One region of the Solwaraspora sp. WMMD1047 genome, then DNA from elsewhere that is predicted to be linked to it. Evidence: riboswitches for the same ligand, from Rfam matches in the RefSeq annotation. Region 1 holds a riboswitch; each other region holds the start of a gene.

Region 1 (3,269 bases):
GGTGGGGGTGAAGCCAGCGCCCTGGAGTGCGGCGAGGCCGGTTGGCGGGTCGCCGAGATAGCAGTTGGTCTGCACGCCGAGGCCGAAGGCGGTGAAGTCGACGACGACGGTGACGCCGGTGCCGGGTGCGCAGGCGGCGGCGTGGGCGGGGCGGGTCAGCGGGTCGACCGCGACCAGTCCCGCGACCAGCACGATGACTGCGGCGAGTGCCGCGAGCCGGCGGCGGATCGGTATTGTCATGGTTCCTCCGTACGGTGCCGAGCTCATGTGCAGGCCAGGGTCGGTGCGTCCGGCCGGGAGCCGGTGGCGGAGAGGTTGACCAGGCTGGCCCCCGCAAGCCCTGGTACGGCCTGCGCGGTTGCCCTGGGCGCGGTGCTGGGATCGAAGCCGCTGGCGGCGTAGGCGATCGCACCCCGGTCGCCGGGGTCGCCTTGGCAGTCGACCCGAAGGCTGAGCAGGAACTGGCGGGCACGCCACCAGGTCAGCAGCCGACCGGTCGTCACCAGTGCCTGGGCGGCCAGGCCGGTGCTGTTGGCGTTGGCGACCCCGCCCGCGGCGAACGAGCCGTCCGCGGCCTGGACGGCGACCAGCCACTGCGACGCGGCGTGGGCTTCGTGCCATTCACCGGCCGCGACCAGTGCCTGAATCGCCATCGCGGTGGCGTCGACGTCGCTCGTGCAGGTGGCCAGCGCGAACTGGACGGGGAAGCCTCCGTCCGGACACTGACTGCTACTCAGGTACGACACCGCTTGTGGTGGCGCCCCGGCGGCCCGGTCCAGGGCGATGACGGCGAACGACTGGCTGAACATGTTGCTGTAGTCACCGAACGCGGACTGGTCGGAAAACCGGCCCGACGGTGCCATCAGGCCGGTGAGACGGGTGATCAGATCGACTCCGCCGAAGGAGGCTGGATCGAGGCCACGGACCTGGGCCGCGAGCGCAAGCTTGGCTGTGGCTCCGGCATAGGCTTCGATGCCGTCACCGATGTATCCGGTGATCACGCTGGGTTCGGCGAGCCAGGTGATCGCGTTGGTGGCGTAGGTGTCGGCCTGCTTCGCGGCGGCGAAGGTGAAGATCGCGTCGATGGTGAGGCCCTGGTCGGGGTAGGCGACGCCGTCGAAGACGACTTCGAGGCGTTCACCGTCGACCAGTTGTCGGGCGAGCCAGCCGGCGGCCGCGTCGGTCCGGTTGTGGGTCTGCGGCGGCGTCGCAGAAGCGGGGGTGGCCGCGGTCACGGTCAGGGCGAGAGTTGTGAGGACGCTGGTGGCGATGAGGCGGAAACGATCGCGGCGGCGAGCTGCCATCGGACGGCGCCTTTCCGGCCCGGGTGCCGAAGCAACCCGGGAGGCGCCGGGTAGCCCCGACCCGTGGGCCACGACGGGTGGGAAACCTTCTGCAGCCGGGCGTGGATGGGTATTCGGGCTCGCGGCGTGAGGTTCGCCGCCTACCGTTGCGGGCCAGCGCCGGCTTCCGACCGGACTTCCCCCATCAACGCACAGGTGTTGATCTGCTACGCAAAGTGTGGGGGGGTGGGTCTCGGTCGTCAACGGCGCTGCCGTGGTCCACCTGGGATCAGCCGGGGCCGAATACTGTGAGGTGGCTGTCAACCACTGTGCGGATCCGCTATTCGGTCCGATCGGCCGGCAACGGTGGCGCCGGGTGAGGAGTCCCGACGTCGCGCGTCTGACATACTCGGTAGCGGCCCGTCACAACTGAATCTGCTCCCAGTCGGGGGAAGCCGGTGCGATGCCGGCGCTGACCCGCAACCGTGTGCGAACCGGTGTCCCTTGAGGCACCGCCGCGAGCCGGAATGCCCGACCGTGGAGTGAGCGGCTCACACGTCGTGGTCTACGGATCGAGCCCCGGGTCGGCCATCGCCATCGGCGGCGGGCGGATGCGGTGCCGGTCACCGCTCCCCGAAAGGTCCCCTCGATGGCTCGTCGCCTGCTCTGCCGGTTCCTTCCGGCCGTTGCCGCCCTCGCGTTCCTGACCACCAGTGCCGGAATCGCCGTCATCCATCCGGCTACACCGGCGATGCGGCCGGTTGCCGTCTCCGCCGGAGTCGGGGCGGATACCGCCGCCGGGTCCGCATCCCGTTGGCTGGCCGGCCAACTCGTCGACGGTGGACTGCCAGGCTTCGTCGGTAGCGATTGGGGACTGACCATCGACGCGCTGCTCGCCCTGCGCGCCGCCGAGGTCGAGCCAGCCGCCGTCGCCGCGATCACCAGAAGCCTGGCGGCCAACGCCGACGGCTACGCGGCCATCCGTACCGAGGCGGGAGATTTCATCACCGGTGGTTCGACGGCCAAGGTGCTCGTGGCGGTGGTCGCGGCCGGCCTGGATCCGACCGACTTCGGCGGGCACGACTGGCGGGCGCGTACCCAGGGCCTGATCCATGGGTCCGACGAGGGCGCCCGGGCGGGCTGGCTCCACGACCTCAACCTGGGTACGGCGGCCGGGTCCAACCTCTTCGGTCAGTCGCTGGCCGTGATCGGGCTGGCCCGCTCCGGCGGCGTACCGCAGCCGGCCGTCGATTTCCTGGTCAGACAGCAGTGTCCCGGGGGTGGGTTCCGGCTCTACCCCGGTGCCACCGGCACGTCCTGTGTTGATGATCCGGCGACGGAACAGAACATGGACGTCGACGCCACCGCCATGGCGGTCCAGGCCCTGCTCGCCGCCGCCGAAGCCGGAGCGAGCGGCACCGCCGGGCCGGTAGCCGCGGCCACCTCCTGGCTGCTCGCGGAACAGGCGGCGGACGGATCGTTCCACGGCTCCGGCTTCACCGACTATCCCAACACCAACAGCACCGGTCTCGGTGGGCAGGCGCTCGCCGCCGTCGGCGAACGCGACGCCGCGGCGAAGGCCGCCGCGTTCATCGCCGCCCAGCAGCTCACCCCGGCGAACGCCGGCGCGGCGGCGGCCCACGTCGGCGCGATCGCGTACACCTCCGACGCGCTGGCCACAGCGGTCACGAACGGCATCGGAGAGTTCGAACTGGACCAGTGGCGTCGGGCCAGCGCCCAGGCCGTCCTCGGCCTGGCACAGGTACCGCTCGGTCAGATCGGCACGGGAGGCCCGGTGCCCGAGCCGTCCGCCACGCCGACGCCCAGCACGGCCCCAACGGACACCCCGACGCCGAGTGCCAGCCCGAGCACCACTCCGACGGCGACCGCCAGCCCTGGCGCGCCAGAACCGACGCCGACCGTCGCCCCCACCGGCACCCCGACGCCCCCAGCCCCCCCAGCCCCACCCGGTGGCGGACCGCTGCC
Region 2 (3,269 bases), 6.1 Mb from region 1:
CACCATCCGGTCCCGGGTGGCCCGCGCCCGGGAGGACCTGGCGGCCGCGATCGACCCACGCGAGCACCGCCGCCCGACGGCCCGGGCGGGTGCATGATGGGGTGATGCGTCTGGTGTCGCTGCTGCCGTCCGCGACGGAGATCGTCTACGCCCTGGGGCTCGGCGACGACCTCGTCGGGGTGACCTTCGAGTGCGACGAGCCGCCGCAGGCCCGGGCCGACAAGACGGTGGTGGTCGGCGGCCGGGACACCCGGGGGATGAGCCCGGCCGAGATCGACGACTACGTCAAGTCCCGGCTGGCGGCCGGGGAGGACCTCTACACCCTGCACGCCGGGGCGATGTCCGAGCTGGCGCCGGAGCTGATCCTGACCCAGGACCTGTGCCGGGTCTGCGCGCTGCCGTCCGACCACGTCTCCGACGCGCTCGACCACCTCGGCTGCCGGTCCGACGTGCTCTCGCTCGATCCGTACACGTTGGACGAGGTGCTCGACACCATCGTCGAGGTGGGGGCGCGTACCGGCGTACCCGATCGGGCGGCGGCGCTGGTCGGCGGTCTGCGGGACCGGTTGTCGGCGGTGGCGGCGGCGGTCCGGGGCCGGCCCCGGCCCCGGGTGGCGGTCGTCGAGTGGGTCGATCCGCCGTTCACGGCCGGGCACTGGGTGCCGGACCTGGTCCGGGCGGCCGGCGGCGAGCCGGTGGCCGGCCGGCCGGGCGCCCGGTCGGTGCAGACCACCTGGCAGGAGTTCCACGACGCGGCGCCGGAGGTGATCATCGTCTCGCCGTGCGGGTTCCACCTCGACGGGGCGGTCCGGCAGGCCGAGACGGTCGCACCCCGGTTCCCGGGGGTGCCGGTCTGGGCGATCGACGCCGACGGCCTGGTGGTCCGCCCCGGCCCCCGCCTGGTCGACGGGGTCGAGGCGATGGCGGCGATCCTGCACCCGGACGCGGTCGCCACCCCGGCCGGCCCGGTGATCGCCCGGGTGGCCTGACCCGCGCGACACGCCCGACACGACATCTGGGTGGACGCGAGGCTCTCGCTACTAGATATAGTGACCGCGCAGTTTGGTTCGGCCGGGCACCCAGCCCGGTCGGGGTAACAGGGAACCCGGTGTGAATCCGGGACTGCCCCGCAGCGGTGAGTGGGAACGACCGCCGTCATGACGCACTGGGCGCAAGCCTGGGAAGCGACGGCCAGTAGGCAGCGACACGCACGCCCACGAGTCCGAAGACCTGCCACTGTGCCGCGTGCCCGCGACGGGTGCGCGGGAGTCCGAGGCCGCGCGGGACGGCCGACGGCGGTGACGCTGCGCGTCCACGCCTGTCCGCCCGCGCGCCCTCCACCCGGAGGCGACAGCGAGGAGCGACAGATGCGGGTCCGCAAACGCAGCGGGGCCACCGAACCGGTGGACGTGAACAAGATCGTCCGGGCGGTCGAGCGGTGGGCCGACGACCTGACCGACGTGGACCCGCTACGGGTGGCCACCAGGACGATAAGCGGCCTCTACGACGGCGCCACCACCGCCGAGCTGGACCGGCTGTCGATCCAGACCGCCGCCGACATGATCGGCGAGGAGCCGCAGTACTCCAAGCTCGCGGCCCGGCTGCTCGCCGGCTACCTCGACAAGGAGGTACGCGGGCAGCAGATCGCCTCGTTCAGCCAGGCCATCCGGCTCGGCCACGCCGAGGGCCTGATCAGCGACGAGACCGCCCGGTTCGTCGCCACCAACGCCCGCAAGCTGGACGACGCCATCGACCCGGCCGGTGACCTGCGGTTCGAGTACTTCGGCCTGCGCACCGTCTACGACCGCTACCTGCTGCGCCACCCCAGCAGCCGGCAGGTCATCGAGACCCCGCAGTACTGGCTGCTGCGGGTCGCCTGTGGGCTGTCCGAGCACCCGGCCGAGGCGATCGACTTCTACCGGCTGATGTCGAGCCTGGCCTACCTGCCCAGCTCGCCGACGCTGTTCAACTCCGGCACCCGGCACACCCAGCTGTCGTCGTGTTTCCTGGTCGACTCGCCCCGCGACGAGCTGGACTCCATCTACGACCGGTACGCCCAGGTCGCCAAGCTGTCCAAGTTCGCCGGCGGGATCGGCATCTCCTGGTCCCGGGTCCGGTCCCGGGGCGCCCTGATCCGGGGCACCAACGGGCTCTCCAACGGCATCGTGCCGTGGCTGCGCACCCTGGACGCCTCGGTGGCGGCGGTCAACCAGGGCGGCCGGCGCAAGGGCGCGGCCTGCGTCTACCTGGAACCCTGGCACCCCGACATCGAGGAGTTCCTCGAACTGCGCGACAACACCGGCGAGGACGCCCGGCGCACCCACAACCTGAACCTGGCGAACTGGATCCCGGACGAGTTCATGCGCCGGGTCGAGGCCGACGAGCTGTGGTCGCTGTTCGACCCGGCGCAGGTGCCGGAGCTGCCCGACCTGTGGGGCGACGAGTTCGACGCCGTCTACCGGGCCGCCGAGGCCGAGGGGCGCTACGTGCGCCAGGTCAGGGCCCGGGACCTGTACGGCCGGATGATGCGCACCCTGGCCCAGACCGGCAACGGCTGGATGACCTTCAAGGACCGCTCGAACAAGCTCTCCAACCAGACCGGCGCGCCCGGCAACGTGGTCCACCTCTCCAACCTCTGCACCGAGATCGTCGAGGTCTCCTCCGACGACGAGACCGCGGTCTGCAACCTCGGCTCGGTGAACCTCGGCGCGCACCTGGCCGGCGGGGACGTCGACTGGGACCGGCTGCGCCGCACGGTCCGGACGGCGGTGACCTTCCTGGACCGGGTGATCGACATCAACTACTACCCGAGCGAGCAGGCGGCGGCGTCCAACCCGCGCTGGCGCCCGATCGGGCTCGGCGTGATGGGGCTGCAGGACGTCTTCTTCGCGCTGCGGCTGCCGTTCGATGGGGAGCCGGCCCGGGAGCTGTCCACCCGGATCGCCGAGGAGATCTACCTGACCGCCCTGGAGACCTCGGTCGAGCTGGCCAAGCGGTTCGGCCCGCACCCGGCGTACGACCAGACCCGGGCCGCCGCCGGGCAGCTGCAGCCCGACCTGTGGGGGGTCACGCCCACCCAGACCGACCGGTGGGCCGCGCTGCGGGAGCGGCTGGCCGTGCACGGGCTGCGCAACTCGCTGCTGGTGGCGATCGCCCCGACCGCCACCATCGCCTCCATCGCCGGCTGCTACGAGTGCATCGAGCCGCAGGTCTCCAACCTGTTCAAGCGGGAGACCCTCTCCGGCGAGTTCATGCAGATCAACACCGCG
Region 3 (3,269 bases), 1.3 Mb from region 1:
CCAGTTTGGACTCGGCGGCGCCGATGAAGCCCACCGGTACGCCTACGATCACCGCCGGCCGGGGCGCACCCGCGTCGAGGAGTTCGAGGAGCCGGAACAGTGCGGTGGGGGCGTTGCCGATCGCCACCACCGCACCGTCGAGCCGGTCGAGCCACAGCTGGAGCGCGGCGGCGCTGCGGGTCGTGCCGAGCCGCTCGGCCAGCCCCGGCACGTCGGGGTGTCGCAGCGTGCAGATCACCTCGTTGCCGGCCGGCAACCGGGTCCGGGTGATGCCGGCGGCGACCATCGCCGCGTCGCACAGGATCGGCGCCCCGGCGGCCAGCGCGGCCCGGCCGCGCCGTACCACGTCCGGGGCGGCGGCGATGTCGTCGACCAGGTCGACCATGCCGCAGGCGTGCACCATCCGCACCGCCACCTGGGCCAGGTCGATGGGGAGCCGGGCCAGGTCGGTCTCCGCCCGGATGGTGGCGAACGAGCGGCGGTAGATCTCCGCCCCGTCGCGGACGTAGTCGTAGTCCGGTCCGGCCGGGGGTGGGGCGCTCACCGGGGCGTCCTCGCCTGGGCGACCCGCTCGGCCAGCGGTCCGGGCGGCGGTGGGCCGCCCGGGGCGGTCACCGCGTAGCCGTCCCCGGTCGCCACGGCCACCGCAACCGGGCCGGCCGGCAGACCGCACCGCCGCTCGCAGCCGGCCCAGTGCATCCGCAGCCGGCGCCCGGCCGCCGAACCGCCGAACGACTCGCCGCCGGTCGGCTCGCGGCCGTCCGGGACCGGGCCGGCGGCGGCGACCGCCGAGGCGGCGTCGGCCCGGACGTCGGCCAGTGACCGCGCGCAGCCGGGCCGGCCGGCGCAGGCGCTGACCCCGGCCCACGGCGAGGCGGTTTCGACGATCAGCCCGGCCGCGTCCATCCGGGCCAGCAGGCCCATGACCGGTTGCGGCCCGGCGTCGGCCACCACACTCCGCCACGGTGTCACCACGAGCGACCCACCCTCCACCTCGGCGGAAATCTCCGCGAGCAGCCTGGCCTGGTCGGCCCGGAGGCGGCCCAGCCGCGCGCCGGCCACCACGCAGAGCCGACCGTACGGGGCGGCCACCGCCCCCGGAGCCGGCGCCGGGTCATCGGTGATCTCCGGCACCCGCCCGGCGGGCGCCGCGAGCGCCCCGGCCGGGCGGTCGGCGCTCGCCGCCGCGAGTGTTTCGGCGAGCCGGGCCGGGCCGCCGGACAGGTCGGTCACCCGCCACACGGCGGCCGGCTCCGGTTCGGTGGCGCGCAGCCGGAGGAAGCCGTGGGCGGCGGCGACGAGGCCCGGCACCGCCCGGACGATCGGCATCCGCAGTCCATGGTCCCGGCCGGCCAGCAGCAACGCGCCGGTGTCGGCCCGCCAGCACAGATCGGCGCCCAGACCGGCCACGTCACCCCGCCCGTCGTCCAGCGCGAACAGGAACCGCCCGCTCAACGCCGCCAGTGCCGGCTCGGCCCGCACGGCCCGGTCGAGCGCGCGGACCAGTTCCCGGATGTCCGGCCGGCCGGCGCCGTCCCGACCACTCAATGGTGAGGCGAGGATGTTGCGGACCCGCTCGTGGGTGGCGGTGGGGAGCAGCCCGGCGCCGGCGAGCCGGTCGGCCAACCGGGCCGCGGCGCCACCCGGCGGGATGCCACGGATCTGCAGATTCGCCCGGGATGTGAGTTCCAGCGTGCCGTCGCCGTACTCCGCCGCACAGTCGGCCACCGTCCGCAGCTGCGCCGGATCGAGCTGCCCGCCTGGCAGGCGTACCCGGATCAGGCCGCCGTCGGCGGCCTCGTGCACCCGCAGCGCGCCGGGGCACCGGTCACCGGCGGAGCGAGGCGGCACGACGTCGGGCATGGCGACATCGTAGAGTCGGGCCACCGGCGCAACCCCGCGCCGGCCCAGCAGCACGCGGTGGACACGGAGGAACCCGGTGTGAATCCGGGGCGGTCCCGCCACTGTCACCGGGGAGTGACCCCCACGCGAGACCACGGCTCGACACCGAGCCGGAAGGTCGGGGCGAGCGTCGATCCGGGAGCCAGGAGACTCCGGCCAGCGCGCACGACGACCACGGGCGCGGACCCGGGGAGGAGTCACCCATGCTCATCGTTGCCGGCCGGGTCACGGCATGATCCTGCTGCTCTCCACATCGGACACCGATCTGCTCAGCGCGCGGGCCAGTGGCGCCGACTACCGGCTGGCCAATCCGGCCCGGCTGGAACGCGGTCCGGCCGACCTGCCCGACCTGCTCGCCGGCGCCGACCTGGTGCTGGTTCGCATCCTCGGCGGTTACCGGATGTGGTCGGAAGGGCTGGACGCGTTGCGCGCCAGCGGCGTACCGGTGGTGATGCTCGGCGGTGAGCAGACCCCGGACGCGGACCTGATGGCCCGCTCCACGGTGCCGGTCGGCACCGCCGCCCAGGCGCACGCCTACCTGGCCCAGGGCGGTCCGGACAACCTGCGGGAGCTGTTCGGGTTTCTCTCCGACACGGTCCTGCTGACCGGGTACGGCTTCGCGCCGCCGGTCGAGCAGCCGAGCTGGGGTCTGCTGCCGCGCGAGCCGGCCGGCCCGGACGGGCCGGTGATCGGCATCCTCTACTACCGGGCGCACCAGATGAGCGGCAACATCGCCTTCGTCGAGGCGCTCGCCGACGCGGTCGACGGCGCCGGCGGCCGGGCGCTGCCGATTTTCTGCGCCAGCCTGCGCAATCCCGAGCCGGAGCTGCTGGCCACGCTCGGCCGGGCCGACGCCCTGCTGGTCACCGTCCTGGCCGCCGGCGGCACCCGGCCGGCCGACGCCGCCGCCGGCGGGGACGACGGCAGCTGGGACGTCGGCGCGCTGGCCGCCCTGGACGTCCCGATCCTGCAGGCACTCAGCCTGACCGCCAGCCGGTCCACCTGGTCGGCGAGCGACGACGGTCTCTCCCCGCTGGACGCGGCCACCCAGATCGCGGTGCCCGAGTTCGACGGCCGGCTGATCACCGTTCCGTTCTCGTTCAAGGAGACCGACGCGGACGGGCTGCCCCGCTACGTGGCCGATCCGGAACGGGCCGGCCGGGTCGCCGGGATCGCCGTCCGGCTCGCCCGGCTGCGGCACACCCCGCCCGCCCGGCGCCGGATCGCGCTGGCGCTGTCGGCGTACCCGACGAAGCACGCCCGGGTCGGCAACGCGGTCGGGCTGGACACCCCGGCCAGCGCGGTCGCGCTGCTGCGGGCGATGGCCGCCCAGGGGTACGACGTCGGCCCGACCGAGGGACCGGACG

The links. A riboswitch is a leader RNA that binds a small molecule or an ion and turns the genes downstream of it on or off. The one in region 1 is predicted to bind cobalamin.
Region 2: it holds a riboswitch for cobalamin, as region 1 does, so the genes downstream of both, O7627_RS04805 (ribonucleoside-diphosphate reductase subunit alpha) here and O7627_RS32395 (prenyltransferase/squalene oxidase repeat-containing protein) in region 1, are expected to answer to the same signal.
Region 3: it holds a riboswitch for cobalamin, as region 1 does, so the genes downstream of both, cobN (cobaltochelatase subunit CobN) here and O7627_RS32395 (prenyltransferase/squalene oxidase repeat-containing protein) in region 1, are expected to answer to the same signal.

The regions. Positions count from the first base shown of each region.
Region 1 is NZ_JARUBL010000001.1:7,083,583-7,086,851, reverse strand. It holds gene O7627_RS32400 (hypothetical protein) at 1-240, opposite strand, end outside; gene O7627_RS32395 (prenyltransferase/squalene oxidase repeat-containing protein) at 264-1,304, opposite strand; cobalamin riboswitch at 1,391-1,526, opposite strand; cobalamin riboswitch at 1,732-1,816, shown strand; gene O7627_RS32390 (prenyltransferase/squalene oxidase repeat-containing protein) at 1,933-3,269, shown strand, end outside.
Region 2 is NZ_JARUBL010000001.1:1,024,566-1,027,834, forward strand. It holds gene O7627_RS04795 (sigma-70 family RNA polymerase sigma factor) at 1-97, shown strand, start outside; gene O7627_RS04800 (ABC transporter substrate-binding protein) at 105-989, shown strand; cobalamin riboswitch at 1,047-1,253, shown strand; gene O7627_RS04805 (ribonucleoside-diphosphate reductase subunit alpha) at 1,368-3,269, shown strand, end outside.
Region 3 is NZ_JARUBL010000001.1:5,816,198-5,819,466, forward strand. It holds gene O7627_RS26515 (precorrin-8X methylmutase) at 1-544, opposite strand, end outside; gene O7627_RS26520 (precorrin-3B synthase) at 541-1,863, opposite strand; cobalamin riboswitch at 1,930-2,055, shown strand; gene cobN (cobaltochelatase subunit CobN) at 2,135-3,269, shown strand, end outside.